One region of the Pseudoalteromonas tunicata genome, then DNA from elsewhere that is predicted to be linked to it. Evidence: riboswitches for the same ligand, from Rfam matches in the RefSeq annotation. Region 1 holds a riboswitch; the other holds the start of a gene.
What was found. Region 1 has a riboswitch for cyclic di-GMP ahead of PTUN_RS20485 (hypothetical protein). Riboswitches for the same ligand answer to the same signal wherever they lie in the genome.
Positions count from the first base shown of each region.

Region 2: another riboswitch for cyclic di-GMP. It lies ahead of PTUN_RS17320 (hypothetical protein); the one in region 1 lies ahead of PTUN_RS20485 (hypothetical protein).

Region 1 covers NZ_CP011033.1:694,668-711,376, reverse strand. The annotation lists gene PTUN_RS20495 (GGDEF domain-containing protein) at 1-719, shown strand, start outside; gene cdd (cytidine deaminase) at 703-1,632, opposite strand; gene PTUN_RS20485 (hypothetical protein) at 1,696-2,067, opposite strand; cyclic di-GMP riboswitch class I at 2,137-2,220, opposite strand; partial or broken gene PTUN_RS20480 (methionine-R-sulfoxide reductase) at 2,499-2,861, opposite strand; gene ppc (phosphoenolpyruvate carboxylase) at 2,952-5,573, opposite strand; gene PTUN_RS20470 (thiol-disulfide oxidoreductase DCC family protein) at 5,723-6,157, shown strand; gene PTUN_RS20465 (SDR family NAD(P)-dependent oxidoreductase) at 6,150-6,890, shown strand; gene PTUN_RS20460 (flavin reductase family protein) at 6,907-7,557, shown strand; gene ybaK (Cys-tRNA(Pro) deacylase) at 7,643-8,110, shown strand; gene PTUN_RS20450 (hypothetical protein) at 8,121-8,945, opposite strand; gene PTUN_RS20445 (alpha/beta fold hydrolase) at 9,143-10,432, shown strand; gene PTUN_RS20440 (GFA family protein) at 10,466-10,861, opposite strand; gene PTUN_RS20435 (GNAT family N-acetyltransferase) at 10,888-11,328, opposite strand; gene PTUN_RS20430 (LysE family translocator) at 11,362-11,964, opposite strand; gene PTUN_RS20425 (aminotransferase-like domain-containing protein) at 12,067-13,449, shown strand; gene PTUN_RS20420 (cytochrome b) at 13,581-14,129, opposite strand; gene PTUN_RS20415 (AraC family transcriptional regulator) at 14,270-15,280, opposite strand; gene PTUN_RS20410 (SRPBCC family protein) at 15,387-15,794, shown strand; gene PTUN_RS20405 (sterol desaturase family protein) at 15,784-16,620, shown strand; gene PTUN_RS20400 (methyltransferase family protein) at 16,639-16,709, opposite strand, start outside.
Region 2 covers NZ_CP011032.1:3,809,895-3,826,603, reverse strand. The annotation lists gene PTUN_RS17350 (efflux RND transporter periplasmic adaptor subunit) at 1-819, shown strand, start outside; gene PTUN_RS17345 (efflux RND transporter permease subunit) at 831-3,974, shown strand; gene exaC (acetaldehyde dehydrogenase ExaC) at 4,237-5,757, opposite strand; gene PTUN_RS17335 (AraC family transcriptional regulator) at 5,900-6,778, shown strand; gene PTUN_RS17330 (hypothetical protein) at 6,784-7,716, opposite strand; gene ygjK (alpha-glucosidase) at 7,816-10,230, opposite strand; cyclic di-GMP riboswitch class I at 10,371-10,458, shown strand; gene PTUN_RS17320 (hypothetical protein) at 10,596-11,192, shown strand; gene PTUN_RS17315 (S9 family peptidase) at 11,351-13,417, shown strand; gene PTUN_RS17310 (hypothetical protein) at 13,703-14,137, shown strand; gene PTUN_RS17305 (helix-turn-helix transcriptional regulator) at 14,134-14,325, shown strand; gene PTUN_RS17300 (M28 family metallopeptidase) at 14,665-16,098, shown strand; gene PTUN_RS17295 (ABC1 kinase family protein) at 16,194-16,709, shown strand, end outside.

The DNA of each region.
Region 1 (16,709 bases):
CATTTTTTATCGAAATTTGTGCCTGCGTTAAAAAACCATTCTTTATATTTTCATTTTCAGTCTTTAGCTTTGGCTTAATCCTTGATATTTTAGACTCATTTTTATTAGATATGAGTCCTTTATTTAATTTACTTGATACCCCCATTAAACATGTCGGTTTAATATTACTGTGCTATTGCCTGCTTAAGATTGCTAAAAGTAGGTTAAATAAAATTAAACAATTACATAGCGAAATTAACCAACGAATTAAACTTGAAAAAGAGCTGCGCTTTTTAGCCTACCATGATGAGTTAACCGGTTTATTTAACCGAAGAGCTTTTTTTGAGCACTACGAACTTAAGCAATTTAACCAAGCTTTTTTATATTACTTTGATTTAAATAACTTTAAGCATGCTAATGATAAATATGGCCACAATATCGGTGATGAAATATTAGTGTTATTTTCCAGCTCCCTTAATACACTTTACCCGAATGACTCAGCCTATCGCCTTGGTGGCGATGAATTTGTTTTAATTACAGATATTGCGATTGAAGATATGTCGGTTTTTAAAACCTTGCTTGATAAACCACTATTAAAATATATGGTTTCGGTGAGTGTCGGATGCCATCAAATTCAAGAAGATGATGACCCCGATCACGCATTACATTTAGCCGATCAACACATGTATTTAGATAAAGAAGAACATAGAAATAGCTTTATTGTTAAGCTACTTGATTAACGTCATTCTTTTGGGCTGTTTCTAATGCCACAAAGTAAAGTGGTACGTTAAAATCAAAGCTATCAAGTACAGCTTTTGCAACACCCGTTTGATTTTCAGCCCCTTTCATTTGGGCAAGATATACAGCTTTAATGGTCTCACTATCAAAACTCTGACCCGATAAAATCAATTGGCTTATTGCACTTTGTAAAGGCGATAAACTTGGACTATAAGCTGCATTTTCAGCATAGCGGCCATAGTATTTACTCCCGTCTTGGCAAACAATCATGCAACTGGCGTAATTTTTAGTATAAGGCACATAACTTTGCTCAGCATGGCTGACCAATTGCGGTACTTTAAATTCGGTGTCAACCACACAAAGGCGTGCAACTCGACTGTTTAAAAAAGATTCGTGATTACCTAAATCAGTTGGGCCAAACGAGCGCGGTAAAAACTCAGTAAAAGCAATTAGTTCGCCACCTAATAAAATGGTGATGTCACTCGATTGATTTAACTCATTAATAAACTGACGGCAGTAACCACATGGCGCATCGGTAATGGCCAATACGCTAATTGTTTTTTCACCGTTAAGCCACGCCGTATTAAGGGCAGCTTGCTCGGCATGAACAACCAAACTTAATGCCTGATGGTTAAACTCCAAATTTGCACCAAAATACAATGCCCCAAAACCATTGATCTGCTCGCCAACTGCAATAGCACCGACATAAAATTCAGATATGGGAGGTTTCGCAAATGTTGCAGCTATCGGAAGTAACGCTTCAAGTAATTGAAGAAAAGTACATTGGTATTGCTGCATTAAACGTTCAACATCAACTCGCGGTAAAACACCGCGCTGCTGCGTGATAGTTGAGATCAGTTCATCTTGTTGTTCTAAGATTGCCACCGTCAAAGACTGTGAATTGAGTTGGCTCATAAGTTGTTGTCATTTTTTTTATGGCCGCACAGTGTATGTAATTTTTTGACGAAATTAAACCTCTTATGCGGCTTTTTCTAACCAAATTTTTGCTTGTTCAAAACATTCAAAGTTTTCGGCGTTTAACGCGAATCGTTTCGCATTTTGAATCAATAAATCGTGCAAATAACCATCAAATCCAACCACACGGGCTAACTTAAAATCTTTTAATACATGTTTTATCGCTAAAATAACATCAATGACTTCAACTGCGGCATAACGATGACGCAATTCAGTCACATCTACTAGCAACTTTCGACAATGACGTTCGTTAGCATAATTAATAATTAAATGATAATTGTTGATTACATCTGTGGAAGTGGCGCTGCCAGTTAGTTTTACTAACACTAAATCAAGTGATGAGTCGTAACTAATGCTGGTAATAATCTCGGACATCTTTGCTCAACCTTTTTAACTACAAAATCTGGGAATTGGCAAATACAAAGAAATTTCAAATACGTATGCTTTGGTAGTTCAGCCATCATAGGTTTCCCCTTAGATCTGTAACTTTGCGTGACTACTTTTTCAAGTGGCTTGCCTTTGACTTGCGCGGTTATAATACCGACAAAAGAATTAGAGTCAATACTCTAAACAGTAAAAAAGAGTGAGTTAATAAATCAATAACAAACCACTGCGTTAAAAATTACAGTATTGTCACACCGGGTGAGCTGTATATGCATATAAAGCTTATTTTAACTAAAATAGAATTCTTTAGAGCATAAGTTACACATTTATAACCCTTAACTTGAATGCTATAAACGTGTAACAGTTAAGATAATAAATTATCCGATCGGTCTTTACTCTGAAAGTATATCGGGGCTTTGTATATCAGCGCTAATAAAGGTCATCGAAACTGAATTAACACAATGGCGAATATTTTTTTCAGTCAAAAGTTCGCCCTCAAATACATGGCCTAAATGACCTTGGCAGTTAGCACACACAATTTCAACTCTGCGGCCATCGGCATCAGGCACTCGTGCGACTGCCCCTTCGATTTCATCATCAAAACTTGGCCAACCACAATGGGATGAAAACTTATGTTCTGAACGATAAAGCGGTGCATTACAGCGTTTACAGCAATAATGTCCTTGTACAAAAAAATCATTGTATTGTCCGCTAAAAGGGCGCTCAGTCCCTTTTTCTTCAATAACATATCTCTCGAATTCATCTAGCGTATTAAATTTACTCATTAAGCCCCCAAATAATTACTCGAAAGTGGCAAACATAATTAATCCAAATACTGAAAAACGACTTTATAGCTGCCACTAAAATAAAAATACTTAACCGGTATTGCGCATCCCCGCTGCAATGCCTGCCATAGTGATCATTAATGCTTGATTCACTTCGCAGCCTTCAGCTAACGATTCACGCCTTGCGCGGCGCAATAACTCTACTTGCAATACATTTAATGGGTCAGTATACGGATTTCGCAGCTCAATGGATTGCTGCACCCAAGGTTGAGCAGCTAATAAAACGCCATTTTGGCAATATCCACGCACCAGCTCTACCGCTGCGGTTAATTCGCTGCGCAATGTTTCACCCAATGGTTGCAATTCTTTAGGCACTAAGTGATGGTCGTAATGCTCACTCAACCAAGTATCGGCTTTACAAAATACCATTTCGAGCATTTCAATTCGAGTACGGAAAAATGGCCATTGTTTGTTCATTTGCGCGAGTACATCTGGGCCAAATTGTTTTTCAGCAGCCACTAAGCCCGCGGCCGCGCCTAACCACGCAGGCAACATTAAGCGGTTTTGACTCCAAGCAAAAATCCACGGAATAGCGCGTAAACTTTCAACTCCACCATTGGCTTTGCGTTTGGCAGGGCGCGAGCCAAGTGGTAATTGAGCAAGCTCTTGCTCTGGCGTTGCAGCTCTAAAATAAGGCACAAAATCTTGGTGTTCACGCACTATCGCCCGATAATGCTCGCACGATACGGCGCTTATAACGGCCATGACTTCTTGCCATTTTGCTTGTGGCTCTGGCGGCGGCAGCAGGTTATTTTCAAGCACAGCGCCGGCATATAAGCTTAAGCTTTGCTGCGCAACTTGCGGCAAACCAAATGTAAAGCGGATCATTTCGCCTTGCTCTGTAACACGTAAGCCTGATTTTAAAGAACCCGGTGGTTGCGAGCGAAGCGCTTGCGCTGCAGGTGCACCACCACGACCCACTGTACCGCCACGGCCATGAAATAAAATAAGTTCAATGTCTTGCTGCTCACTAAACTGAACCAGTTTATCCATCGCTTCATACTGTGCCCAACCGGCAGCCATCATACCTGCATCTTTAGCTGAATCAGAATAACCAATCATCACATACTGTTGGTTTTTAACATGATTTTTATACCAAGGTTCATTAAAGAGTGTTTCGATGACCGCAGGTCCCGCATTTAAGTCATCTAACGTTTCAAACAAGGGCGCCACAGGTAAAACATAAGGGCAGCCTGCTTCTTTTAACAATAAATGGACAGCGAGTACATCTGATGCTTTTCGGGCCATCGAAATAATATAAATACCAAAGCGTTCTTGTGATGTCTCAGCAATCACTTTACACGTATCAATTACCTCTTGAACATCGCTGCTAGGTTGCCAATTGCGCGGAATAAGAGGTCGCTTCGATTGCAGTTCGGTTAATAAAAACGTTTGTTTTTGTTGCTCAGACCAAGCGTTGTAATCGCCAATTGCCAAATAGTCTGTTAGCTCAGCAAAGACTTGACTGTGTCTGTCTGAGTCTTGACGAATATCAAGCTTAGTTAAATACAAGCCAAAACAATGTATTCGACGCAATACATCCAGCAGTAGTCCATCAGCAATGACCCCCATTTTTGAATGGTGCAACGAACGATAACATGCTTCAAGCGGTTGTTTTAATTGGTCAATACTTGTAATAATATCTTTTGCATCGCTGCTATGACCTTTAATTTTTGCGGTTAAGTGATGCTCTGTTTCTCTTAGTTGGTCGCGTAGCTGACTAATCACAAAACGATAAGGTTCATGGGCATGCCCCGTCAATTCACCAAGTTCACTATCGCATTGATTCATCGAAAGTTCAGCGCTCAATTTGTCTATATCGCGTAAATATAAGTTAATCGCCATCCAACGACCCAAATCAAGCACTTCTTTGGTGACTTTAGCCGTTACAAATGGGTTTCCATCTCGGTCACCGCCCATCCAAGAAGTAAATACAATCGGGTTGTAATCAAGTGGTAATGAAAACTTAAATTTATGATCGACTAAGTCTGTAAATTCTCTTAAAAAGTCTGGCACAGCTTGCCACAGGCTATTTTCAATCACAGCAAATCCCCACTTGGCTTCATCTACTGGAGTTGGGCGTTGCTGGCGAATTTCATTGGTATGCCACGCTTGGCAAATGAGTTGCTCAATGCGATTTAATAAAATAGCTTGTTCACTTGGCAACAAACTATCAAGCTCAAGAGCAACCAAGCAATCGTTTAATTCTCGATGTTTATTTACCAAAGTACGGCGCGTAATCTCAGTTGGGTGCGCTGTTAGTACTAAATCTACTTTTAAATTAACTATGGCTTGCTGTACTGCATCAGCACTGACATTGCTGGCTGCTATAGTATTGAGTGAATCAAGTAATGGATGGTTATTGGCTTCATTTTGCCGTGAAATAGTATGAAATTGTTCGGCTACATTAGCGAGATTTAAAAATTGATTAAAGGCACGGGCAACTGGAAGTAACTCAGCATCGGTTAGTTGATGTAGCAAATCAATCAATTCATGGCGACTTTGGCCATCACCACTGCGAGAGGCTTTAGACAATGCTCGAATTTGCTCCACTTTAGCTAAAATAGCGTCACCCTGTGCAGCTTTGATTGTTTGACCTAATAATTGTCCTAATAAATTTACATTTGATTTTAACGCGCTGTAATTACTCATGGAAATTCCTAAACTTGCCAATGATAAACTGCAACCAAACTACCTAGCTATGGACCAATCTACAAGGGGGATGAAAAAATATCACGTTAAAGTGAATTTTTTTGTCTACTGCGTCGTATAGTGAAGCATGCTTCTTCTGTTGATTTTTTATGACTCAATTAACCGTATTTTATGATGGTACTTGCCCACTGTGTGTTGCTGAAATGGATCGCCTGCGTGAGCTTAATGGGCAAAATAAATTACACTTTGCCGACATCTACATGCCTGATTTTGAAAAACAGTACCCTTCAATTGATGTTGTAGCCGCAAATTTAATTTTGCATGCGCAATGGCAAGATGGCTCAATGATTTATGGCTTAGATGTTACTGTTGCTGCATGGCAACAAGTTAACAAGCATAAGTGGCTAAAAATACTTCGGTTTCCTGTGATAAAGCCACTTGCTGATTGGGTTTATTTGTTTTTTGCCAAAAACAGGTATTCAATTTCAAAATTAATACTCGGGCAATCTCGCTGTACTTCTAATAGCTGTGAATTACCAAAAAATAACGTGGCAGCAAACAATAAGAGGCCCTCAGATGACTGAGCAAAGTAGAAATAACCTTGCTGTATTAATCATTGGTGCAAGCAGTGCTATTGGACAAGCCATGATTGAGAAATATCAATCAAACCTACAGATAAGCACTATCATCAGCATTAGCCAGTGCGCAATCAATTACGCAAACACAGACAAGATAAGCCATTTTGTCAGCGATTATTCGGAGCGGTCAGTGTGTGACATAATTGATGAACTCAATGACTGGCAAGGAAAAATTTCTGAAGTCATTATTTGTAATGGTCAATTACACTCTAATAACATTCAACCAGAAAAACGCTTGGAAGATATTGATTTTGCCGCAATGGCAGCACTGTTCGAAATTAATACGTTGGTCCCACTTCGCTGGATTAAGCATTTACTCACCCTATGCCAAGGTACAGCTCCTTGCAAAATTGTGTGTTTAAGTGCGCGAGTTGGTAGCATAGGCGATAACCAACTCGGTGGCTGGTATAGTTATAGGGCATCAAAAGCCGCCTTGAATATGGCACTTAAAACGGCAGCGGTTGAATACCAGCGCCGCGCTAAAAATATAAAGTTAATCGCCTTTCATCCAGGTACGACCGACACGCCACTGTCAAAGCCGTTTCAAAAAAACGTTAAACCTGAACAATTATTTACTCCACTCCAAGTCGCAGATTATCTTTGCACCATTTTGCAAAATTGTGAACTTGATGGCCAACTTGATTACCTAGATTGGGCGGGAAAACCCATTGCTTGGTAACGTATTTGAGAAAAATATGGAATTTTCACAACACGACTTACAACAACTCGATAAATCATTTCGCGCTCAACTCGTTAATAGCTTGTCGGGTTTTAAAAGTGCGAATTTATTAGGTAGCCAAAATAAGCTAGGGCAAACCAATTTAGCGATTATCAGTTCGGTATTTCATTTAGGTGCCGACCCCGCTTTGGTGGGTTTCATCATGCGGCCCCATTCAGTACCACGTCACAGCCTTGAAAATATTTTGGCTACCGGTTTTTACACCTTAAATCAGGTCAATAATGCTATTTGGCAGGCTGCCCACCAAACATCAGCCCGCTATGAAAGCGATGAGTCTGAATTTGATATGGTGGGTTTAACACCACAATACCTCAATGGTTTTGAAGCGCCCTTTGTTGAGCAGTGCCACATTAAATATGGGGTAGAGCTGCAAAGCACTCAAACTTTAGTTAATCAGACTGAACTTGTGATTGGTGAAATTAAACATATCTATTTACCCAACAATGCACTGATGGCTGATGGCTTTATCGATTTAGCCAGTGTCGGCACTGTTACGGTATCTGGGCTTGATTGTTATTCAACCACAACCCCTCTTTCACGCCTAAGTTATGCAAAGCCACATCAAGCAGTAAAACCGCTTGATGTTTCAGGCGATATTATAAAGTAATAACACGGCACCAATAATTAGGCCTTGACCTTCAAGATTAAAACACGTTTATTATCGTTAATTCTGAACAATAAGGCCTAAGTTTGTGACTCCTGCGGTACTGTTTGCGAAAAAAAACAACATTGAATTCACTCTTCATCAATATGAGCATGACCCACATCATCAATCATTTGGACTTGAAGCGGCTGAAAAACTAAACCTCGCTGCTTGCGAAGTCTTTAAAACCTTAGTGATTGAGCTCGATAATCACCAATTAGCTGTGGCTATTTTACCCGTAACCCATCAACTAAATTTAAAATTAGTAGCAAAAGCCCTTGGTATGAAAAAAGCCCAGATGGCCGAACCACAAAAAGTTGAACGAACAACCGGTTATGTGCTTGGTGGAGTTAGCCCTTTGGGACAAAAAAAACGCCTTTCAACTGTAATTGATAGCTCAGCACAGCAACTTGAAAGTCTGTACATCAGTGGCGGGCGCCGAGGATTAGAAATTCAACTCGCACCAAATGACCTGCAGCAGGTATTAAACGCTCAATTTGCTCCGCTATGCCAGTAAATCGCTATTTTTAGCGCAGCTCACTTAAAAACTGTTGATAAATTTCGCCAAAGGTTGCTTCTAAGGTTGAATCAATAAATTGAAGGTGAGTAAGATAAAATTGTTTATTTTCATAACTTTGGCTCAAAATTAAATTGATTTTTTCAATCAATTTAAGAGCCTCAGGACTCTTTTTGCACGCAATGTGCCCAGTAACAAAAGCATGGGCACCATCAACAGCAAAACTTTTTAATTGATGTTGTTCATTTAGCTTAATTTTATAATCGTTAAGCACTGTTTGGTATTCAAGCCAAAGATCGATCCGATTGGCGAATAACATTTTAGCCATGCGCTCCTCACTTTCTAAACCCTCTTTAACATATTTATTCTGTGGTGCAAGTTTACTGATCTCAAGATCAATTTGAGCACCATATGAACGCTCTTTATCAATGCCGATTATAAGGCGATTATTGGTGACGAATTCTGCCAGTGATATAGGTGATTGTGGGCTTTGGCTAAATAGCGAGCTTGCTCGGGGACTTAAATAAGCTTTTAACCCTAAAAAAAGTGTTTGTGGTTTTGAAAAGTAAAATTCAGTTTCACGCCAAGGATTACTCACTAAATTACGAATACAGACATTTTGCTCGAGATTGGCTAATTTTAAACTGCGCTCGACCCCGGCAAAACGCTGTACCAGATCGTAGTCCGGCAAAGCTGATGCAACAAGTGCAAACATACTTTGCTCCACCGACTTAGGGTCGTTTTCAGCAGCAGATGAATACACCACAAACTCTGTATTAGCTTGCAATGAAATGCTAGCTATTAATAAAACGACTGACAGAATCCCCTGTACCATTGTTGACCTTTGTTAAATAGTTAGAATCATCAAAGATTATAGTAGCGACTCTGATACAGAGTGCGAGCCTCTTTCGATAAAAACTTATTTTAATCAGTTAAATGGAAATTTTTACTTAACAATCTTGCATACAATATCAGGGAAATGCTTTACGATCTGTGCAATACAGCCTTAAATTATCAACCTGTAGGTACGTTATGACACTCCACTATTCATTAGCTGGCATTGATGTGATCAAACATCACTTTTCGCTAGCGCTTAATTACAATGAACCAAAGGCAGAGCAGATCACTGTGTTTGCCCGCGAATTAGTTGCAAAAGAACACCGTAATGCCAATTTACCTTTTTTAGTTTATTTTCAAGGCGGTCCCGGATTTGCAGCGCAACGTCCTATCGACAATAGTGGCTGGATTAAACGTGCGTTAACACAATTTAGGGTGTTATTACTCGACCAACGTGGCACCGGACTTTCGACCCCAGTTAATTATTTGAGCTTGGCACATTTAACCCCACGCGAACAAGCCGATTATTTAAGTCATTTTCGGGCAGACAATATCATCAATGATGCGATTGCGATTAAAAAAAAGTTGAGCCCTCTGCAACCGTGGAGTATTTTGGGCCAATCGTTTGGTGGTTTTTGTGTATTCCATTATTTGTGCCGAGCCCCAGAAGATTTAGCACAAGCGTTTATCACCGGCGGGATCCCACCTATAAATTCAAGCCCTTTAGAAGTGTATCAGCACACCTTTGCCCGTGTTAAAAGCAAAAATGAGGCTTTTTTCAAACGTTTTGCTGATGCGCAAACTCTGATCAGCGAATTAACCGCTTATATCAGTGAAAATCCAGTTATTTTAGCCAGCGGTGAACAATTAAGTATTGAGATGTTACAAAGTTTAGGTATTCATTTGGGCATGGAAAATGGCCCCGAAGAAGTGTATTACCTACTAGAGCAAGCCCTGATCAACACGGCGTCAGGGAAACAGATAAATCCTTTATTTTTAACTCAATTTAGCCACATGCTGGATTACAATACCAATCCGTTATTTGCTATTTTGCATGAAGCGATTTACTGCCAGCAGCTTTCTTCAAACTGGGCAGCAGAACAAATTAGAAGCAATTTAGATGAATTTCAATACCAGCCAGATAAACCTTTTTTATTTACTGGTGAAATGATTTTCCCTTGGTTTTTTGAGCAATTTAATAACCTAATGCCTCTTAAAGATTGTGCTGGTTTATTAGCAACTAAAACCGACTGGCCTATGTTATATGATTTATCAGTACTCAATAACAATAAAGTGCCTGTTGCAGCTGCGATTTACAGCGAAGATATGTATGTTGATATGAATTTGAGTTTAAACACTGCAAAACAAGTGGCAAATTTACAATATTGGCTAACATCACAATATGAACATAATGGGATCCGAATTGATGGTGAAGTCATTTTAGATAAGCTGATTGCACTTAATGCTGGTACTTGCTTACGCTAAAATGTGACACTTACTAACAAAAAAGCCTTACATTTAAGGCTTTTTTGTTTTGTGCGATAAGGTATGTGCGTGCTGCTCCCAATTTTGCCCATCAAAGGGCACGACTTGCATAGTGCTGACTGGATACTCATCTAAACAACGTACATTAACATCGATCCCGTCAGGATTAGAGCGGGGAATATAAAACGGTTTGATCCCACATGTTTTACAAAAATAATGTTGAGCAACGCCGGTATTAAAGGTGTAGGTGCTCAGCAGCTCTTTATCTGTTTGCAGTTCAAACTGTGCGTTGGGCACAATTAAATGCAAAAAACCACTTTTAGTGCAGATTGAACAATTGCAATCTTCAATTTGCGCATCAACAGCAGCTGACACCACAAAACGAATAGCACCGCAATGACAACCACCTTTAAACTGATTTAATAACATCTGTTTATCTCAAAAATGAATAAAGGTTAACTATAAATAGTTGTGCGATGCAGAGCCATTAAATTTTGTGGTTGCTCGGCTTGTGTAAAACCAAACTGCTGATAAAGCCCATGTGCATCAGAGGTACATAACATAAACCGTCTTAATCCTTGTAGATTCTTATGCCGAAGTATATTTGCTATCAACTGCTTACTGATCCCCAACCCGCGATAACCCTCCAGCACAAATACATCAGCTAAATAAGCAAAAGTACTGAAATCAGAAATCACACGCGCAAACGCAATTTGTTGCTGCCCAATAAATGCACCAAAACACAATGAATGCTTTAGTGATTGCTCAACCAAAGAATCGCTTATTCCCAAAGCCCAATAAGAGCGGGTTAAATAGCCATGAATAACAGCTAACTGCATATCATTAGGGTTATCGCTGTACCAAATGGTATCGGTTTGATTTACTTCACAATTCATAATACCTCCTTCTTAAATTTAGACTCAAAATGCTTAAACAAAAATCAAGCCAATGGTTATGAATGTACAAGCCGCCAAAAAACAATTGAATCTATGTTTGGCAACCGGTGTAGCCAGTAAGCGACTTACTGCCACGCCAAAGAGTGTCCAGCCAATATTTGTTAGCAACCCCACCACACTAAACACTGCACACGCTTGTAAAACGGAGTACCAATACAAATGATTGGGTAAACTGAACGCACTGATACAGGAAAGCACCATTAAAATCGATTTAGGATTTATAAATTGCACAGCCATACCATGAACAAAACCGAGTGGGTTTACAGGTAACTTAGCATCTAATTGGGAGGTGGTTTTAATTAATTTAATTGCTAACCAAAATAAATAAACAGCTCCAATACATTTAAGTACCTGCAAGCTATGAGGAAACAATTCAACCAAACCAGCCACCCCCATACTCATTAAGGCAAACAGTAATACAATGCCCATTCGGATCCCGGCAATAAACCCCAAAGCACTTTTTAACCCATACTCAGAACCGAGTAAGGTCAGCATCACATTATTGGGTCCAGGGGTTGCTGTGGCTGAAATACTAAAGAGCATCAGCGGCAATAATAAAGCGATAAGTTCGTTCATAAGCACCAAATTGTACGCATACAATTTAAAATAAAAGATACAATTACACTAAAATTGATGCTATATAAGCGAGTAAATTACCGCAACAGTTTTATTGTACTCATGACAATTTTGGATTTGGACTTTTTAACAGCGAAGGGCGCAAAATATTTACAAGTGGCCAACGCGATTAGCAATGCAATTACCCACGGTCAACTTAAGAGTGAGGCAAAGTTGCCGCCACAACGGATATTAGCGTATAAGCTCAAGGTTACTGTTGGGACAATTACCAGAGCCTACAAAGAGCTAGAACGACGCGGTTGTGTGATCACAAAAGTAGGCAGTGGCACATTTGTAAAACCGATGACACCTCACCCTGCTCTCTTAAGCACAGTTAACCATGCTCAATTTGATTTGCGCAGTGCCAATGCCCCTAACATTAATCAACTCACTTTGTTGCAACAAGGCTTAATCGATATTGCGAATGATCCAACAACATTGCTGCAGTGTTTAAACTATCAACCCGAAATTGCATTTTCATCACAGCGTCAGCGGCTTGCCTGTTGGCTTGAGCTACAAAAAATCCACTGCCAAGAGCAACAGGTACTATTCACTTATGGTGGCCAACATGCGGTTACCTTAACGCTGCAAACCCTTTGTCGTGCGGGCGATACGGTATTGTGTGAAGGATTAACCTTTGCAGGTTTCAGTGCCACTTGCCAAATACTTCAGCTTAAAGTAATTGGTTTAGCAATGGATCATGAAGGGGTCACCATCGATGCACTCACCAGTGCAATTAAACAAAGCCATCCCAGAGTGCTTTACCTCACACCTCAAGTGCAAAACCCAACCTGCAGCCAGCTAACTTTCGAACGACGCCTGCAAATAGTAGCTTTGTGCCAACGTCACAACATTACGATTATTGAAGACGATGTGCAGTTTTTGCCTGCAAAATTAAAACAACCTCCCTTTTATCAACTTGCGCCAGAACTGACGGTGTATATTAGTAGCTTTTCAAAGTCCTTTAGTGGTGGATTACGCATTGGTTTTTTAGTGACCACACCAGAGCTGAGAGAGAAAATGCGCCTCACCTTAAAAGCCAATTGCTGGACACTGCCCCCGCTTCAAATCGAGTTATTTTGTCGATGGCTTGAGCAAGGCAAAATTGATGAATTAGCTAACTCCATTGAGCAAGAAATGACGGTTCGCCATCAGATAGCCAAAGAGATTCTGGCCGATTACCAAATAACGACACAAATAGGGGGGTATAATCTGTGGCTGACTTTACCCACACATTGGCGAGCGGTTGATTTTGAACGCTTTGCTGAAAAAAATCATGTGCTAGTGCGCGCCGCTGAATCCTTTGCCATAGGCCGTTTTAATGCACCTCAAGCAATTCGTATTAGTTTATGTGCCGCGCAAAATCATGATGTCTTACGCCAATCACTCAATGCATTAAAAGCCTGCTTGAGCAGTTCTATAAGTCATCAAGATGTTGTTATTTAAGTTAAAACTATTATGAGATAGCCGAACAATTCAAAGTTTAAGCTATTTAACCTCAGTACTTGAAATAGATTTATTAACCCATATTGAGGTTATTTGTCGCTTGGTATTATCCAAGCGACGGGTACTCTTTGCTAGTCGCGTTGAGGCAGCATGCGAGCTAAGGTATTGTCTTTAAAGAAGTAATGGTGCGCTAATGCCGCAAATGCATGTAAAGCAATTAAACCATAGCCAATTTGGCCGAAAGTCTGATGAATGTCTTCAATATCATGTGCAAGCGCTTTATCTGGGGCAATAAGAGCTGGCAATTCCAAACCAAAAAATGGAATAACCTTACCTTCGCCACTTAAAATCAGCCAACCGCCAATTGGCATCAAAATCATTAATAGATATAACAATCCATGGACGACTTTACTTAACAACATTTGATAACGTGGTAACTCTGGTGCAATAGCAGGTGTGGTTTGAGTGACCTTGAGCGCGAGTCGTAACCACATTAAAAAGAAGACCGACAATCCCAGCATAAAATGCCAGTGTTTAAATGCATTTCGCAGCTCCGTCCCTCGCTCAAATAACTCTCGTAACTCGATTGAGGCATATACCGCAACCATAAGTAATGCCATGAGCCAATGTAAGCCAATTGATAAGGCACCAAAGCGTGTGGAATTATTTTTATATTGCATATCTAACCTTAATTATCGTGTTCAAACTTTATCCGTTACTCAGCTTAACGCGTTAAATCAACATTATCCTAGCGCCAAATCAAAGAAATCGTATTTAATGGTATCTAAGTACTAAAATAGCCGTTTCTTAACATATAACGTCAGTAACTTATTTGTGATTGCGCTTGTAGCTGCTTTTTGTAAATTGAAGGTTTACAGCCATACCAACGTAAAAAAGCACGATTAAATGAACTTTGCTCATTAAAACCAAGTTCGGCTGCCACAGCGCCCAATTTATATTTTTGCATTAATTGCTCACAACGCCGCTTGCGCTCTTGATCAAGTAATAGCGCATAACTGGTATTTTCTTGCTGAAGGCGTCTTTGTAAAGTGCGAGGCGTAAAATTTAAAGCGGCTGCAATTCGCTCTTGATTAAGGCCTAATAAATCGGTTTTACTCATCAAAATACTGAGTAATCGCTGAGCAACGGTTTGTTTACTATGAAGTTGATTTAGCTGTTCAAGGGATAATTGCTTGAGCACCTGATGCATCATCGGATTATCACTTGCAAAATGTAAATCAAGATACGCCAATGGAAAGTCTATTTGATTAAATTCACAATTGGTTTTTACAGGACACTTAAACCAAGCGGCAAGCTGCGCGCAATCGGGTTCACTCAGAGTATGTACCAGCTGTAATTGCAATGGTGTTAATGATGGATTTATCAGTTTGCGCACCACAGCAACCCAAGCAGTCATATTGCGAAGTACCGTTTGTTTACAGAGCTGATTATAAGGCGTCCAGCGAATACTCGCTTTGTGATGATCCTGTAAATACTGCGCTTTACCAATATCTGCAACCAAGCTGTCGTATTGTAATAAAGCAGTAATGGCATTTTGCAAAGTATCACTTGATTCAACAAGATAACCAAGTACTCCATAATCTGCAGTGCGGATTTCTTGGCCTAAATAAAAACCAAATAAGCTTTGTCCTGTAAGTGATTCGCCAAGCTGCAGTAATGCTTGATAATGTGCTACCGAGACACGACTGCCTTTGGCTAATGTATCAAACTCGCTAAAATTGATAGCAGCCAAACATTCGTGTTTATCTACATTATTCAGAGCGAGATAACTGAGCACACTACTAAAATAAAGATCAGAGGTCGTCGTCATACATTGTCGCCTAAAGACAAAATTTTGTCGTTTCCCCCCAAGTCTGCCAGTTATCAATCCAGTATGCTAGTCAATAATCAGCGAAAATAGGATGCAGTGGGTTCGAATGATTAACATTTTTATAACTATGCCATTTGCTTGCCAAGCAATAGTTGTCATCGATACATTAAAAGATCACGCACAGTTGGGCCGTTTTTTTAATGCCAAATTTAAGTGCCTTACATCACCGAATCAAGAAATACGCAGGCAAGTGACCTTAAGAGGCCATACTTTTATTGAAAAAATCGATTTTTCTGACGCACATACTATTGAATATCACATTGAAGGCCAAGGCCCGGTTAAAAATCACCAAGCGCGTATTTGGGCAACGCCTTTGACAACAGGCTGCCAGCTTCATTATTCAATCCAATGTCAGGCATTAAATTGGCAACCAAGTTGGTTAGTTAAGCTCATTATAAAACACGATATCAGCCGTGCTTTAGCTAAATTAAGAGCGTACTGCGATGGCCGTTGAACTAATTTTATTGGCGCTAAGCCCCATTTTTTTACTGTTTATTGGACTGGAAATCTTAAAATATAAGCACTTTTACGATTTAAAAGATTCTGTTGCCAATATTGTACTTGCCCTGACGCATCAAGCCACTGATGCACTGGCATTGTTGTTATTAATGCCTGTTTTTTATTGGCTCCATCAATATGCGTTTTTTGAAATTAGCTTCTCGTTTATCAACTTAGTTATTGCCTTTGTGATCCAGGATTTTTTATATTATTGGTTTCATCGCGCTTCCCATCACATTCAGTGGTTTTGGGCTGCGCATGTCGTTCATCACAGTTCAAAAAAAATGAATTTCACTACCGCATTTAGGCAAAGTTTTTTTTATCCGTTAGTGGGTATGTGGTTATTTTGGCTACCGATGATCTTAATTGGCTATGACCCAAAATTAGTGTTTGCTGTTGTTGCTATAAACCTTGGGTTTCAGTTTTTTGTTCATACACAAGTTGTCAATAAATTAGGTTGGCTGGAACTCATTTTTAATACTCCTTCTCATCACCGTGTTCATCACGCGGTTAATCAAGGTTATATCGATAAAAATTTTGCAGGAGTATTAATCATTTGGGATAAGTTATTTGGTACTTATGCCCAAGAACAAGCCAATGTCACCATTCGCTATGGCATTATAGGCGCATGCGACAGCACCAACCCTTGGGCCATCTGCATGCAACAATGGCGGCTCATTGGGCAACAACTGCAGCAAGAAAAGGGTGTGCATAATAAATTGAAGGTTTTTATCCGTTATCCACGCCATGAAATCAAAGAAACGAGCACTGACGCATCATAATTTTGACCATGAATTGCTTTAAATCCATGGTCTAACACGTTGCATATAATCGCTATACACTTGGCCAAAATGATTCAGTAACATTCGTT
Region 2 (16,709 bases), on a different replicon from region 1:
CAAGCAGAACTTGCTCGTGCACAAGCTGCATTAATTGAAGAACAAGCCGCAGGTGAAGTCGCTTTTCAAGAAGCAAAACACTCTCCTAATCTCAAACACAGTGATTTATATCTACGTAAACCACAAATTTTAAGTGCTCAGGCTGCGGTTAAGTCGGCAGAGGCAAACTTAAAACGTGCTGAGCGAGATTTAGAAAACTGCCAAGTGCGCGCCCCATACGATGCTTTAGTGATCAGTCGTGAACTTGGTTTAGGTCAGTTTGTTAATACCGGAGCTCAAGTTGCTGTGCTCAATAACATTGAAACAGCTGAGGTATTAATTCCAATCGCGGGTTTTGATAGCGCTTTTTTACCGAGGCAGATCAAAGGGGTTAAAGCGACCGTTAGCCAAAAAGGGCTCGCTAACTTTACACGAGAAGCGTATATCGCCCGTGATTTAGGCGTAATTGATAGCGCGACACGTATGAGTAACTTGGTGGTGCGTATTGAAGACCCTTATGGCCTCAGCAGTGATTTACCCGTGCTTAAATTTGGCAGTTACGTTGAAGTGAATTTTGCGGGTCAAACGCTTAATCAAATTTACCGTTTACCGCAAGAGCTGGTGAATAACAGCACAGTGTGGATTGTAAATGATGAGCAAAAGCTTGAGCCAAAACAAGTGCAAGTGCTGCGTGAAGAAGGGGAATATTTCCTGATTAATGCAGGGCTTAAAAGCCAAGATAAATTGGTATTAACACTGCCAGAGTATCCACAAAAAGGTATGGAAGTGAAAATCGCGAATGCCACTACGATGATTACGCCTTCATCAGATAAACTGTAAAGGATGCGACTGTGACTACTCAACCGACTCCTGAAAAACAAACTGGGATCATCGCTTATTTCGCCAACAACTCGGTTGCGGCAAATTTAATGATGTTTTTCATTATAGTGATGGGCATAGTGAGTTATTTCACTATTCAGCGTCAGATGTTTCCAAATGTTGAAATTAACTACATTAATATCAATGCTTCGTATCCGGGTGCTTCGCCACAAGAAATTGAAGAAAGTATTATCATTAAAATTGAGGAATCAATTAAAGATATTACTGAAATCAAAAAGGGCGTATCACGGGCCTTTCGCAATTCGGGTCGTATTTCATTAGAAATTAATCCTGATGAAGATTTGCCAGAAGTGCTCGATAAAATAAAGTTGCGTGTTGATGGGATTGCAACTTTTCCTGCTGATATGGAACCTATAACTATTTCTCAGGCGGAGTTTCGCCAAGATGTGATTGAAATGGTTTTGGTCGGAGATTGGCCATTAACAGAACTTAAACCCATCGCAAAAAAAATTGAAGATGAATTATTGCAGCTTAGTAATGTGTCTTTGGTTGATTTAAAAGTACCACTTGATGAAATCGCCATTGAAATAAAACCTGAAACGCTACGTAAATATAATTTAACCCTTAATGATGTCTCGGCTGCTGTGCGCCGTTATTCGGCCAACTTTTCAGCCGGACAACTACGAACTGATTCAGGTATTATTTCGGTTCGAGTCGAAAACCAGTTTTACAGTGGCGAAGAGTTTCGTCAAATCCCAATCAAAATAGGTGCTAATGGCGCTAAGGTATTGCTGCAAGATATCGCCATTATTAAAGATCAGTTTACCGAAGGTGAGCGTTACTTTAAGTACAGTGGCCAAAATGCAATTAATCTAGCAGTCAAAGCCACTAAAGACCAAAACATGATCCCAGTGGCACAATCGGTTAAAGATTATATTGTTGAGCGTAATAAAACTTTACCGCCAGGGCTTGAACTGAAAACCTTGGTTGATATGACGTATTACCTTAATGCGCGCCTCGACATGATGCTGAAAAACCTGCTGCAAGGGGCTATTTTGGTGATGCTGATGTTAAGCCTATTTTTGCGTTTTAAATTAGCACTTTGGGTGATGTTAGGCTTACCAGTATGTTTTTTAGGTGCCATGATGATGATGCCTTTATTTGGGGTCACCATTAATATTGTGTCACTGTTTGCATTTATTATGGTGCTTGGAATTGTGGTTGATGATGCCATTGTTATAGGCGAAAGTGCCTACACCGAAATAGAAAAAAATGGCGGCGGGGTCGAAAATGTAGTGCGAGGTACCAAGCGTGTGGCCACTCCTGCAACCTTTGGTGTACTGACCACAATTGCTGTTTTTGCACCTTTTACGCTATCGAGCGGTCCAGAAAGCGCGTTCTTTTATGGTATCGCAGTGGTGGTAATGTTGTGTTTGGTCTTTAGTTTGATTGAATCAAAACTTATTTTACCTGCTCATTTAGCTCACAGTCGTTTTGATCCAATTTCAGAAACTAGTTGGCGTGCGCGTTTTAACCGTAGTTTCTTTAGTTTTGTTAACGGTTCTTATAAGCGTTTTGTTGAAAAATGTACTGAATGGCGTTGGTTGGTATTTAGTGGTTTTATTGGATTCTTTTTAATTAGTATTGCACTAATTAGTGCCAATTATGTTCGTACTGTGCCAACACCAAAAGTACCGCATGATTTTCCAAGTATTGCCATTGAGATGAATGAAAATGTTTCTGATCAGCAAACTATTGATGCACTCAAAACTATCGAAGCTGTGGTCCTCAAAATTGATCAGCAAACTAAAGCGGACAATGGCCAAGGGATGATCCGTGATATTTTAGCCTTTAATCAAGGCCGTACTGAGGCGCGAATTGTTGTGCCATTAGTTGATGAAGAATTACGCCCATTTAATACCTTTGAATTGTCGCGCCGCTGGCGTGAGGCGCTGCCAGAGATACCTGGTATGAAGTCATTTACTATTCAAGATGATGTAAATGGCAGCGGTGGAGATGGTGAGTTTGGTTATTTGTTGTATGGTTCTGACATTGACACTTTAAATGCTGCGGGTCGTCGTTTAATCGATATGCTGCAACAGCAAGAAGGGTTATACGATGTTAGCTCGACCATTGACCCTGCTAGCAAAGAAGTACAAATGACGTTGTTGCCAGTGGCTTATGATTTGGGCTTAACGCTTTCGTCTATTGCCAATCAGGTTGGCGCAAGCTTTTACGGTGGCGAAGCGCAGCGCGTATTGCGTGATGGCGAAGAAGTGCGTGTTATGGTGCGTTACCCTAAATTAACCCGTGAAGCGTTTTCATCACTGAAATACACAGTGATCACGACACCAAATGGTCAAGAGGTGATGTTGGGTGATGTGGTTGCTTTAGATGAAAAACCGGGTATTAGTTATATTCGCCGTGAGGGTGGTTATCGTACTGTGTATGTATTTGGTGCGATTGATGAAGAAGTGATTGAACCAAGTGCCGTGGTTAAAAAAGTGAAAAAAGAACTATTGCCACAACTAGCAACTGAGTTTCCGTCGGTGAAAAGTGAGCTAGGTGGCGCAATTGAAGAGCAGCAAGCGCAAGCAAATGAACAAATGCTGTTTTTCTTAGCAGGAATGATCATTGTTTATATTTTACTTGCAGTACCACTAAAAAGTTACTCCCAACCACTTATTATTATGTCAGTGATTCCGTTTGGTTTGACGGGCGCCATTTGGGGACATTTATTTTTTGATTTAGATATCAGCATGATGTCTAGCTTTGGTTTAATTGCAGCAGCAGGTGTGGTGATTAACGATAGCTTGGTAATGACCGATTATGTAAATCAAAAACGCGAAGAAGGTTACAACATTAAAAAAGCAGTTATTGAGGCTGGCTGTGCACGCTTTAGAGCAATCACATTAACCTCGATTACGACTTTTGTTGGCGTACTGCCGATTATGTTCGAAACTAGCTTACAGGCTAAATTTGTGATTCCGATGGCTGTGGCGCTGGGTTTTGCAGTGTTATTTGCCACTATCGTCACGCTAGTATTAGTGCCGTGTTTGTACTTAATTTTGTATGATTTACGCAAACCTTTTAGTTGGGTTAAAACTAAATTATCTAAAAATAAAACACTGCTTCAGCAAGAGCGTGAGGCTTAATTCACCTCATCATTAGTGTAATTATCAAAAGGGCTGCATAAATGCAGCCCTTTTTTATTGGCCGTAACTGTATTTTTAATAATAAAAAGCCATGCAATGCATGGCTTTGACGTTGGTTGGAGGGATTTATTAGGTGTTAAATATCTTACTTAAGCTTAATCCTAGATATTAAATCTATCTCAGGCTGCTATTTTCAACGCTAACTGAGCGTGATTACCCTGCAATAGGCTCGCGCCAATCTCTCATCTACAACTAAGGTGAATTAGAAGAAACCAAGTGGACTGTCGGCATAACTAACCAAGAGGTTTTTGGTATTTTGATAATGATCGAGCATCATCTTATGAGTTTCGCGGCCAACCCCTGATTTTTTGTAACCACCAAAAGCAGCGTGTGCCGGGTAATGATGATAGCAATTGGTCCACACACGGCCTGCTTCAATGGCGCGACCCATACGATAGGCAAGGTTCATGTCTTTGGTCCAAAGGCCAGCGCCTAGACCAAATTCGGTATCATTGGCGATTGCAATTGCTTCTGCTTCATCTTTAAACGTGGTGACACTGACCACAGGACCAAAAATCTCTTCGCGGAAAACCCGCATTGAATTGTTACCTTTAAATAAAGTTGGTTGCACATAAAAGCCTTTTGATAAATCATCGCTAATGGCCTCAATGCCGCCACCGATCAATACATGCGCGCCTTCTTGTTTGCCGATTTCAAGATAGCTTAAAATTTTATCAAACTGTTGTTGTGATGCTTGTGCACCCACCATGGTGTCACTGTCTAGTGGGTTACCGCGTTTGATTTGTGCTGTACGCTCAATCACTTTGGCGATAAAGGCGTCGTAAATATCTTCTTGGATCAACAAGCGCGATGGACAAGTACAAACCTCACCTTGGTTGAAAAAGGCCAGCACCGCGCCTTCAATACATTTGCTGATGTATTCTTCACTTTGGTTCATAACATCATTGAAATAAATGTTTGGGGATTTCCCACCAAGCTCAACAGTTGAAGGAATAATGTTTTCGGCAGCGCATTTTAGGATATGCGCTCCAACAGGTGTTGAGCCTGTAAAAGCAATTTTGGCGATACGCTTGCTAGTTGCCAGTGCTTCACCAGCTTCTTTGCCAAAACCGTTAACCACATTTAAAATGCCCGCAGGTAGTAAATCTTCAATCACTTCTATTAGTTTTAAAATCGATACTGGAGTTTGTTCTGCTGGTTTGAGGACCACACAATTGCCTGTAACCAGTGCAGGTGCTAATTTCCAAGCCGCCATGAGTAATGGGAAGTTCCAAGGAATTATTTGACCAACCACTCCAAGCGGTTCATGAAAATGATAGGCAACGGTTTGTTCGTCAATTTGGCCTATCGAACCTTCTTGGCTGCGAATGCAGCCGGCATAATAGCGAAAGTGATCAACACACAACGGTAAATCGGCAGCTAAGGTTTCGCGCACCGCTTTACCGTTATCCCAAGTTTCGGCTACTGCTAGCATTTCGAGGTTTTGCTCAATCCGATCGGCGATTTTAAGCAATAAATTACTGCGCTCTGTAACGGAGGTTTTACCCCATGCATCTTTTGCAGCGTGGGCGGCATCAAGGGCTAGGTTGATGTCTTTTTCGTTTGAGCGTGGAATTTTACAAATTACTTCACCTGTGACTGGGCTGATATTTTCAAAATAGTGGCCATCAACGGGTTCAACCCATTTACCGCCAATAAAATTACCATAATGTGATTTAAATGAAACGAGAGAGCCCGGTTGGCCAGGATTTTTATAGATCATTGTTATGTTTCCAATTGTGAGAGTTCCATACCCAGCCTAGCGCTTTGGACTAAGGTCTACTTGTCGCTAGGTGCAAAAAACTTGACTGACTGTCCATTTTTCAGCCATGCTGGATTTTGACTTTTTAGCATCAGGACAAGGTATGGCACAGTTGATCCGCAGCAAAAACATTCAGACGCTGATTGATAATCGCACTGTTTTTAATAGTGATGATGTGCAAATTTGTTTGTACGACACTTATCAAACTGCTCATCACGTGCCTTTTAAAACCGAGCAGCTGATGCTGTGTGCTATGTCATCAGGTGAAAAAGTAATGCATCATACTTCGTTTGATCAAGGGCAGCGTTTTGTGCCTGGTCAAAGCTTTATGATTGCTGCGGGTGAAGAGGTTGCAATTGATTTTCCTACCGCCAGTTGGCAAGCACCAACCTCGTGTCTAACCATTGAGATTGATAGTAAAAAAATTCAGCAAGTTGTTGAACGTTTAGCATTAGAGCAGCCGCCAAGTTTATCGGCGCAGGCAACCTTGCAACTTGATAATACACAGGCAACACAGGCGCTTTATCAGCGTCTAACTCAGGTGTGTTATGAAGAACCCGACGACAGGGGCTTGCTACTTGATTTAGGGATCAGCGAATTAATTGTGCGCTTATTTCGAGTTAAAGCGCGGGCGATGTTTTTACAACATGTGCAGCGCGACCCTGAGCTAACACCACTGCATGCTGCACTTGCTTATATGCAGCGTAATTTACATCAACAGATTGAAATTGAAGAAGTTTGTAAGGTTGCTTGTGTAGGTCGCAGTAGGTTATATGGTTTATTTAAAAAGCATTTAAATAGCACTCCACAAGCATTTTTATTGGAGCAGCGTTTAAGCTTTGCGGCAGATAAAATCAAGCATGGCGCTAATATAACCCGCGCCTGCTATGACAGTGGCTTTGTGGACCCAAGTCATTTTAGCCGCCGCTTTAAAAGTATGTTTGGTTTAAGTCCTAAGCAGTTTCAACAAGCGCAAACTTAGCTTGTTTAATAAGGTTGCTCTAATTTCTTTTTGGTCGCTAATTGTTCGGCAGTTAAGATTTGATTTATTTGCATATCAATATTTTGAAAAAAGTTAACCTCATTATTTTGTGGGTGCGCAGTACCAAATGAACCTATTTTAACCTCTAGGTTGGTGAGTTGTTGCTCATATGCTTGTTGATGTAAATCTAAAATAACTTGTTTTTGGCTGGCATCCAGTGAAGGTAACATCGCAAAATAACTTTGGCTGCTAAAAAACTGATTGTATTGAGCTTGTTGCGCTAATTTTTGTTGTTCAAATTGATGATAACGAGTGATTTGTTGATCACTTAAATGCTGACTGAGTTTTGAAGTGAAGCGTTGGTTAATTGCATCACGTTCTAAATTCAAATTATCAAGCTCGGCTTGTTCATTCTGAGGGTCAATAAATGGATTGGCGTCCATATCTTGCATTTTGCTTTGATAATAAGGATTCAGTAGTTCGATTTCAGCATCGTTTTTTTCATTTAATAATTTTGTAAGCGCCTGTGCTTGTTCGTCTGATAAGGCTAATGCAAGTGTGAGTTCAGGTAGTGCGTTAGCTAAATCAAGTTGTGAGGCTGCTTTCGTAAATTCAATACTTTGAAAGTGTGCATCCATGGCGGCATATTTTTCTTGTAGAGGGTGGTTTTCAGCCGCTTCGTTCTCAAGTTTTTCTTGCGCTACCTCTGTAGTTTCCTCAGTGTAAACTGGCTGTTTCGATTCTAAAGTGTCAGGGAAAAATAAATCTTTAGAGAGTGATCGCATTTCTTGTTCTTGCTGCGAAAGAGTGGGTGTCGCTGTTAACGGTTGATTGGCAGCTGTTAAGGGTTGTGTATCAGAGTGTGTAGTCAGGTACTGATTTAAACAAAATCCTAAAATGAAGCCACTGACCAATCCAATAACAAACTTAATATTCATAATACGCTCTCTGATTAATGCTTTTTCGCCAAATACAGCCCAATTATACGCTTGTTTCTAGTTTTAATACTGTAAGCATTTGTTATTAATCTCAGTTCACTATTTTGTATTAGGGTCAGTTGTGGTTATTTCATCAGCCAGCATTAAAATATGGGCGGCACTCCAGCTAAAATTAGTGGCGCCTTGCATTTTTCCTGTTGTTGGGTGGTAATTTTCACGAATAGGTTGATTGCCTTTTAAGCCTTCGGCGTCAGAGATGAGTTGCGTTAATAGCTGTTTGGCCTCGTTGTGATAGCCATAGTTTTGTAAGCCAATTAAGCCAAAATACACTTGGTCAAGCCATACTCGACCGCGCCAATAAATGTCAGGGTTGTAAGCGGGATTACTGAGCGCTGCGGTCGGGAGCGGTACTTTGGTATTAAACTCTGATGGGTTTAGCATGTTATTAGCCACTTTTTGTGCCTGCTCAGAGCTTGCTACTTTACTAAATAAAGGTGCCCAACCTTCAGGTCCTTTGCCTCTTTGGGTTAGTAACTGTCCTGCGCAGGCCTCTTTGTTCTGGTTATCGCTGATTTGGCGATCGTAATAAAAACCGCTTTGCTCATCAAAAAAGCAGTTATTAATTAGCTGTGTTAATTGTTTGGCAGCAAGGTTGAGTTGTTTAGCTTGCTGAGGGTTGTTTAACAAGGATGCCATTTTGGCTAACAATTGTTTTTCTTGTGCCAAATAGCTATTTAGCTCAACCGATTCTTGGTTAATAGAATACCCAACTAATTGGCCATTCTCTTGATTAGGTAAAAATTGCACTTGCCAATCTCGGCGCGACTTTTTTAAATTGCCTTGGTGATGAATTTGGCTATAACGAGCCAATTGTTCTGCGTTAATAAAGCCAAAACGTGCAGCATTATCCATACCCGACTCCCAACCGGCACCATGTTGCACCGGAATGTCGAGTGTTTGGTAATCACCATGCTGCAAAACTTGTTTATATAGCAGATTGCCGCTGCATTGATAGCTAAATTGACCATGGTTGTTATTTAATTGGCATCCGCTTAAATCAAGCTCTGTGGGCGGTGTTGCATACTCAACAGTAAAGTATAATTCACCGTGCGGCGTTGTTTGTGCAGGGTGTAAGGTTGCGCCGTACTCAACTAAACCATTGTGATTATGGTCGCGGTTGCGATACCACCACTGATGATATGCCAACAATTTAGGGTACATTTGAGCTAAAAATTGAATGTCGCCGTCTTGCTGATAAATGTGCCAAACCGCCCAGCTCGCCAAGGGCGGTTTACTGTTTCGTTCGTTCCAATTGCCCCCATCGCCCGCGCGTTGTTGATCTTTATTATAAAAAATGGCGTCAATCACCATGCCGTGGTCTTGCGGGCGCACTTTATCATTGGTTTGAATTTGATAGCTGAAAAGCGCTCGAATGTTATTTTTGGCAAGGACTGGGTCAAATTTTGCCATTGCATACGCATGCTTCCAGGAATCCCACGCCCATGCGCCATTAAACCACCGCGCAGTGACTGAGGGTGTTATTACATCAAATGAAATTGCCCCAGCAGGGCTGCGCCAATTGCTTAATAAAGTAGCAAGGGCCTTTTGTTGAATCGCTAATGGCACAAGCGAGTTGTGCTCCAAATGGGCTAAGTAACCCTGCCAGCGTTGTTTTGTTGCCGCTATTTGTTGTGTCGCATGTTGGGTGTTGGCAGATGATATGCGCTCTTTTGGGTGATGAAAGTAACTGTGTTCGGTATAAATATCGATAGTTTGAAAAGGGGGGAGTGTGATGTCGCTTTGGCTTTGGTAGCTTAGTTGCGGTTGATTGAGTGTGGTTTGGCTTGGCAATGAGCGGCTAATTTCATAATAAGCACCGTCACTTTGCATTAGCTGCCACGGTGAGCGAATACTCGAAAATGAAAACGTGATAGCGTTTGAACCTGTGGCAAGTTTGGGTTGCCATGTTGGGAATTTCTCCTGCATGGTGATATCAGGTTGCCATTGTTGTAAAAGTTGGCCTTGCCAATTGAGGGTTAGCACTATTGGTTGGCTGCTAAGGTTGTTAAGTGTGGTTTGCACTAGAGCAGTACGATTAGCAACAAATTGTAAGCTCAAATTTACGATAAGATCTGGCCATTGATAAACTTGTACTAGTTGCCCTGCAATTTGCTGTTGTGAGCTACAAGCCTTGCCAAAATCATATTGTTTACCGGTGGTTTTGTTGGTAATACTGAGTTGGTCTAATTTTTCTGCTAAAAACAGGCTGTATTCTTCAGTGATGATCATCGGGCCTGTAAATGAGCCAAAATCACTTGATTTTTCAGGTAATAAAAAGCCGTGCCAACTGCCTAAATCAAAAAATGGATTGAATGTTTGATTACCATACTGGTCAAGTTGCTGCAAAGAGCTTGGGGAGCCAGTGCGATTGATAGCATCACTTGGCGGCGTAAAAATTGGACATGCTTTGCCTAAAAAAGGTATCAGAATTAATAACAATAAAAAGTAAGGCATAACAAATACAGCTGATTATTTCGGTCTATTGTATGCAATTAAATTGGGTTAGCCAATCATTTAAATCTAGTGATTAAGTTTGGTTTTTAATCTTAATGTAATATTTTTGTTTGATTTTTTAGGTGGTTTGATTATCATTTGCACCTATTTGGCAAACTAACCGAAAGGTTAGGACGCAAAGCTTCCGGTCTACCATCATTTTATGATCATGATAGCGGGGTTGCCGCAACTTATTGAGTTGTGCCTGAGTGCCTCGTTTTATTACAAACGCGCCTTTAGCTTTTCTGCCAAATTCTTATTTTTATACATATTAAATGGTGCATGGCATGGTGTTTTCACCTTATTAGCCAAAGGGGGCTGCTTTCATGGTTAAGGTTTTAGCAGGGTTGCTACCAGGTGATTGGTCGGTGATCCATTCGATTGAAAATAATCAGCGATTACAAAAAGGCGATACAGTTAAACTGGAATTATTTGATGTTAAGGGTGAGCTATCTGAGCTTTCGGTCGCTTTTGATATTACGCAAGCTAATGAAGGTGAGGCCCATATTTGGCCAAAATTATTGTCTGAACATATCAATAAGCATTTTAAAGTACTACAAGCGGGCCGACATTACCCAGAGCTGGGTATTGTACCAAGCTATGGCGAAAACAATATTTTCGCCCTTGAAGGCAGTGGTATAGAGCGTGCGCAAATTCGGTTTTACATAAAAAAACAGCGTACAGCATCTTTAGAGCAATCTGCAGAACACTATGACTATGTTTTTCCACAGTTTCGCAACGATTACCGTGCTGGCGATCGGGTTTTTCATCCTAAAACTGGAAAAATTTATTGTTGTAAACCTTGGCCATATACCGAGTTTTGCCGATTAGGTGCGCACATGGATGAGCAATATGAGCCAGGATTAGGCAAAAACTGGACGCTTGCTTGGCATTTAGCGCAAGAAATTGTGTTATGTGAATGAGTTTTAACGCATTACTTTCCCTTAAGTAATAGGCAATTTATCTCGTAAGAGGCTGATTGTTATTATCCCCCGAAGCCCGTGGTAGATTATCACGGGCTTTTTTTGTTAGATTGGGTAAAATGCTGCCACTTTAATATTCTTGTTTTGGAAATAAGTTAGTGGCGAAATCGACCCTTAGTGCCCCTGTCGCAGTAAAACAACCCCATGTAATGACCCATCACCAACATAGTCGCTGTGATAATTATTATTGGATGCGAGATGATGAACGACAAGACCCTAAGATTATTGCCCACTTAGAGGCCGAAAATGCGTATTGTGATGCGCAAATGAGTCCTTATCAGGAGCTTGAGCAAGATTTATTTACCGAATTAAAAGGCCGTATTGTCAAAGACGACAGTACAGTGCCCGTCAAAGATGGCGCCTATTGGTACAGCTCAGAAATTAGCGGTGAAGAGGAATTTGCCCGTTATTACCGCGCCGATGATGGTCATGCAACCAATAAGCAATTGTTACTCGATAGTAATACGTTGGCGCAAGAGCATGAATATTACGATTTGGGCGAGTTTTCTATTAGCCCTAATGATCAATTACTATCGTACTCAGAAGATACTGATAGCCGTCGCATTTACACCATTCGTTTTAAAGATTTAACCACCAACACATTGCTTGATGACGTACTCGAAAATACCGAAGGCCAAGCGGTGTGGGCCAATGACAATAAAACGGTTTTTTATGTCAAAAAAGATTTAAAAACTTTACTTGGCTCACAAGTGTATCGCCATGTATTAGGCACCTCTCAAGCCGATGATGTTTTAGTTTTTGAAGAGCAAGACGACAGCTTTTTTATGGGTTTGGGTAAAAGCCGTGATGAAAGCTTGATAATGCTTGATTTAGAAGCGACAGAAACCAGCGATACGTGGGTGCTCGATGCCAATAATTGTCATGGTGAGTTTGTGCAATTGTGCCCGCGAGTCAAAGGCCACGAATACGATGCCGACAAATTAGGCGATACCTTTTACATAGTCACCAACTGGCAAGCTAAAAACTTTCGTTTAATGACGGCTAATAATACGACAATTCATCAGCAGGCGTTATGGCAAGAACTTATAGCGCATCGTGATGATGTCATGTTGGAATGTGTTGAGTTATTTAATGAGTTTAAAGTTGTCACTGAGCGCGAAAAAGGACAAATTCGGTTTGTGGTTTATCAAGCTGATGGCAGCTCGTATCCACTTGAATTTAACGATGCATGTTATTACGCTGGGCTAGGTGAAAACCCAGAGCCAGACAGTAATAAAGCCCGTTTATATTACTCCAGTTTAACAACACCGGGTTCATTGTTAGAGTTTGATTTAGCGACAGGGCAAAGTACTGTGCTAAAGCAGCAAAAAGTACTGGGAGATTTTGACAGTGCGCTGTACCAAGCTGAGCGTATTTTTATTAAAGCACGCGATGGCGTTGAAGTGCCGGTATCCTTGGTTTATCGCAAAGATATGTTTGGCAAAAATGGCCAAAACCCAATGCTATTAAATGGTTATGGGGCTTATGGCATTACCTTTGATGCCAGCTTTTCGGTCAATGCATTAAGTTTACTCGACCGTGGTTTTGTTTACGCCATTGCCCATATTCGTGGCTCCGAAATGTTGGGCCGAGATTGGTACGAGCAAGGTAAAAAAGCGCATAAACAAAATACCTTTAATGATTTTGTCGATGTTACACAAGCCTTAGTGCAGCAAGGTTATGCCCACGCAGATAAAGTATTTGCTTCTGGTGCCAGTGCCGGTGGTTTATTGATGGGGGCAGTAGCAAATCAAGCGCCTCATTTGTACAAAGGTATTTGTTGTCAGGTGCCTTTTTTAGATGTGCTCACCACCATGCTTGATGAGAGTATTCCACTCACAACCAACGAATATGACGAATGGGGTAATCCAAATGATGTTGATGCCTACAAGACGATTTTGGCCTATTCGCCATACGATAATATTCGCGCGCAAGATTACCCCAATATTTTAGTGACAACCGGTTTTCATGATTCGCAGGTGCAATACTGGGAGCCGATGAAGTGGGTGGCGAAATTACGTGAATTAAAAACCAATAATAATTTATTACTGTTTAAAACCGATATGGATGCAGGCCACGGAGGTGCATCCGGTCGTTTTAATCGCTTAAAAGAAGAGGCCTTAGAGCTGGCCTTTTTTATTGGTTTGTTACAAGACAAGAAATAAATCTTTCGCTGTTAAGGCGATAACTGGAAACATAAGCAGCATAACTATAGCTATTATCTTCATTGATATTGGGTATATGCTGCTTTTTTATCGTAAAAATTCTTTCAATAACAAATGCTAAAGCTGCATGGTGTTTAATTAAGGGATTATTCTTCGCTCTAAATATTTAGCTGTTATATTAATTTCAAAGTACATAAAACCATTCTTTTTGTAAAGCTTGCTTGACTTTGTTGTTTTGTTGCGCAATATTGAGTCAAATAAACTTTACTTTTAAAGGTGGCAAAAATGAATGCAAATAGTGAAATGAGTTGGCAGCAAAAAAATAAATACAATACCGTAAGTTTGGCAAAATGGACGTTAGCTTGGGTACTGAGCTTGGCTTTGGTCTCTTTTGGTCCTAAATTTTTGTGGCAAGAAACCGTGATTATCAGTGTGATTGCACTCTTGGTGAATATCGCCATTGGCATTGGTATGATCCTCGCCAATAAACGCCAGTTATTGGGTCTTGATGAAATGCAGCAAAAACTCCAACTTAATGCCATGGCCATTACGTTAGGCTCAGTATTGGTGATGGGAATTGCTTACGAAACTATGAGTAATAGCCATATTGTGGCTTTTGATGCCAAAATATCGCATTTAGTGATTTTTATGGGACTGACTTATTTAGTCTCAACATTTATTTTGCAGAAAAAATACGGCTGCGATGAGGGCGAGGAATGAAGAATCGCTTAAAGGTATTGCGTGCCGAGCGCGATTGGACGCAGGCAAAGTTAGCCGAGCTACTCGATGTATCGCGCCAAACCATTAATGCTATCGAAAAAGGTAAGTTCGACCCAAGCTTACCACTGGCATTTAAAGCGGCGCGCTTGTTTAATTTAACCATTGAAGATATTTTTCAAGAAGAGTAAATCGCCTCAAAAATCAGGTGTATAGCCTATAGCCTATAGCCTTCGTTTTCAATATGCAGGGGTGTTGGCCGCGCGCCTTCACCTCGATCACATCGTGTATCTATGCTCACAAGGATTGAGTCACTAGCCGCCTACCTGCATATTGAAAGCCATTGGGTATAAAATAGGATGTGAACCTGAGTTTTTTTACCCTGTATTACACCTGCGTCTCGATAATTAAAACACCGGCAAGACGGCAAACCAGCTTAAACGTGTTTATTTTCTATTCATCTCAAAATGATTGTTGTTTGTTCACCTTAGGTTAGTCTGAAAAGACAGAATAAAAAGAGCCCAACACTGATGTCTATTTCAAAAATGCCTATTTTAACAATACCAATTGCAACGTTTACTCCGTCAAAAAGAGCCATGACTTATTTACCGTTAGCTGTGGCGAGTTTATTCGTCAGCCATTTTGCACTAGCCAATCCTATAAGTTATCACGATCAAGCCAAGTTACATCACATTGCCAAAGCGGTGTCGGCTGAGCGTATTGAACATGACATTCAAGCTTTGGTGAATTTTGGTACTCGCCATACCTTATCCGAAACGAAGTCGGATACTCGTGGTATTGGCGCAGCAAGGCGTTGGATTAAAGCTGAGTTTGAAAAAATCTCAACCCAATGTGGTGGCTGTTTAGAGGTGATTGAAGTAAAAGAGACGATTTCGGGCGAAAAACGCATTCCGAATGCCACCGAAGTGGTCAATATCATTGCCATTCAGCGTGGGAGCATTGAACCAAATCGAATGGTGATGATGTCCGGTGATATTGATTCACGAGTCAGTGATGTGATGGATTTTATCAGCGATGCGCCTGGTGCAAACGATAATGCCTCGGGTATTGCCGGTACGTTAGAAGCTGCGCGGGTTTTATCTCAGTACAAATTTAATGGCTCGATTGTGTATGCGGCGCTCTCGGGTGAAGAGCAAGGCTTGTTTGGTGGTAAAATTTTAGCCCAGTATGCCAAGCAGCAAGGCTGGCGGGTGCATGGGGTATTAAACAACGATATGATTGGCAATGTGACTGGTATTAATGGTGTGACCGATAATACCACTGCACGACTGTTCTCTGAAGGCACACGAGTGATTGAAACACCAGAGCAAGCTCGGGTTCGGCGTTTTACTGGCGGTGAAGTCGATTCGGCCAGTCGTAATTTGGCCCGTTATATCGATACCATCGCTGATCGTTACATTCCTAATCTCGATACCTTATTAGTGTATCGCCTCGATCGTTTTGGTCGTGGCGGACATCATCGTCCTTTTAACGATGCTGGTTTTGCTGCGATTCGCATCATGGAAACCAATGAACATTATGACCGCCAACATCAAGACTTACGCACCGAAAATGGGGTGGTGTACGGCGATACTATTGATGGTGTTGACTTTGATTATGCCGCCAAACTCACGGCGCTGAATGCGGTGAGTATGGCCTCTATGGCATGGGCACCTGCGCCGCCGCAAACGGTAAAAATTAGTGGGGCAGTGAGTGCAAGTACGAGTTTTACTTGGCAGGCGTCCGATGACCCCAGCATCGTGGGTTATCGTATTTATTGGCGTTATACCAGCGAACCACAATGGCAATTTAGTCGTGATGTTGGCAAAGTTACAGCCGCTACACTTGAGAATATCGTGATTGATAATTACACCTTTGGTGTGGCCGCAGTGAGTAAAGACGGATTTGAATCACCTGTGGTATTTCCTGGCGATGTTGGCGCGTTTGAATATCCACATCCTTAACTTTACAACGAGCCAGTAAAAAGCGGTTCAATCGATCGTAATGACCGATTGAACCGTATTTCTTACACTTAAAGGTAATTTATAAGGACTGTTAGGTGTCTAAAGAGCGTGCAATACCCACTTCACGATTAGCGCGCCTTGCCAAGCTCGGTTCAATGGCTGGCAAAGTGGCAGGCAACATGTTGGTATCTGGTGCAAAAGGGGCGCTAAATGGACAGCAATGGGATAATAAAGCGCTATTACTACAACCGAAAAATATTACTCATTTAGCGAAACAGTTAGCCCATCTTCGTGGTGCAGCCATGAAGCTTGGCCAATTGCTCTCGATGGATGCCGGTGATTTACTCAGCCCTGAACTCGCTCAATTGCTGGCAATGTTGCGTGCCGATGCTGACCCCATGCCGCATCAACAATTAATTGCCGTACTCAAAGATCAGTGGGGCGATAACTGGCTCGATACGTTATCTCACATTGATTTAAAACCTTTTGCTGCAGCGTCAATTGGTCAAGTTCACCAAGCCTTCACAGAGCAGGGCAGTAAACTTGCCATTAAAATTCAATATCCCGGTATTGCAAAAAGTGTGGTCAGTGATGTTGATAACGTAATGACT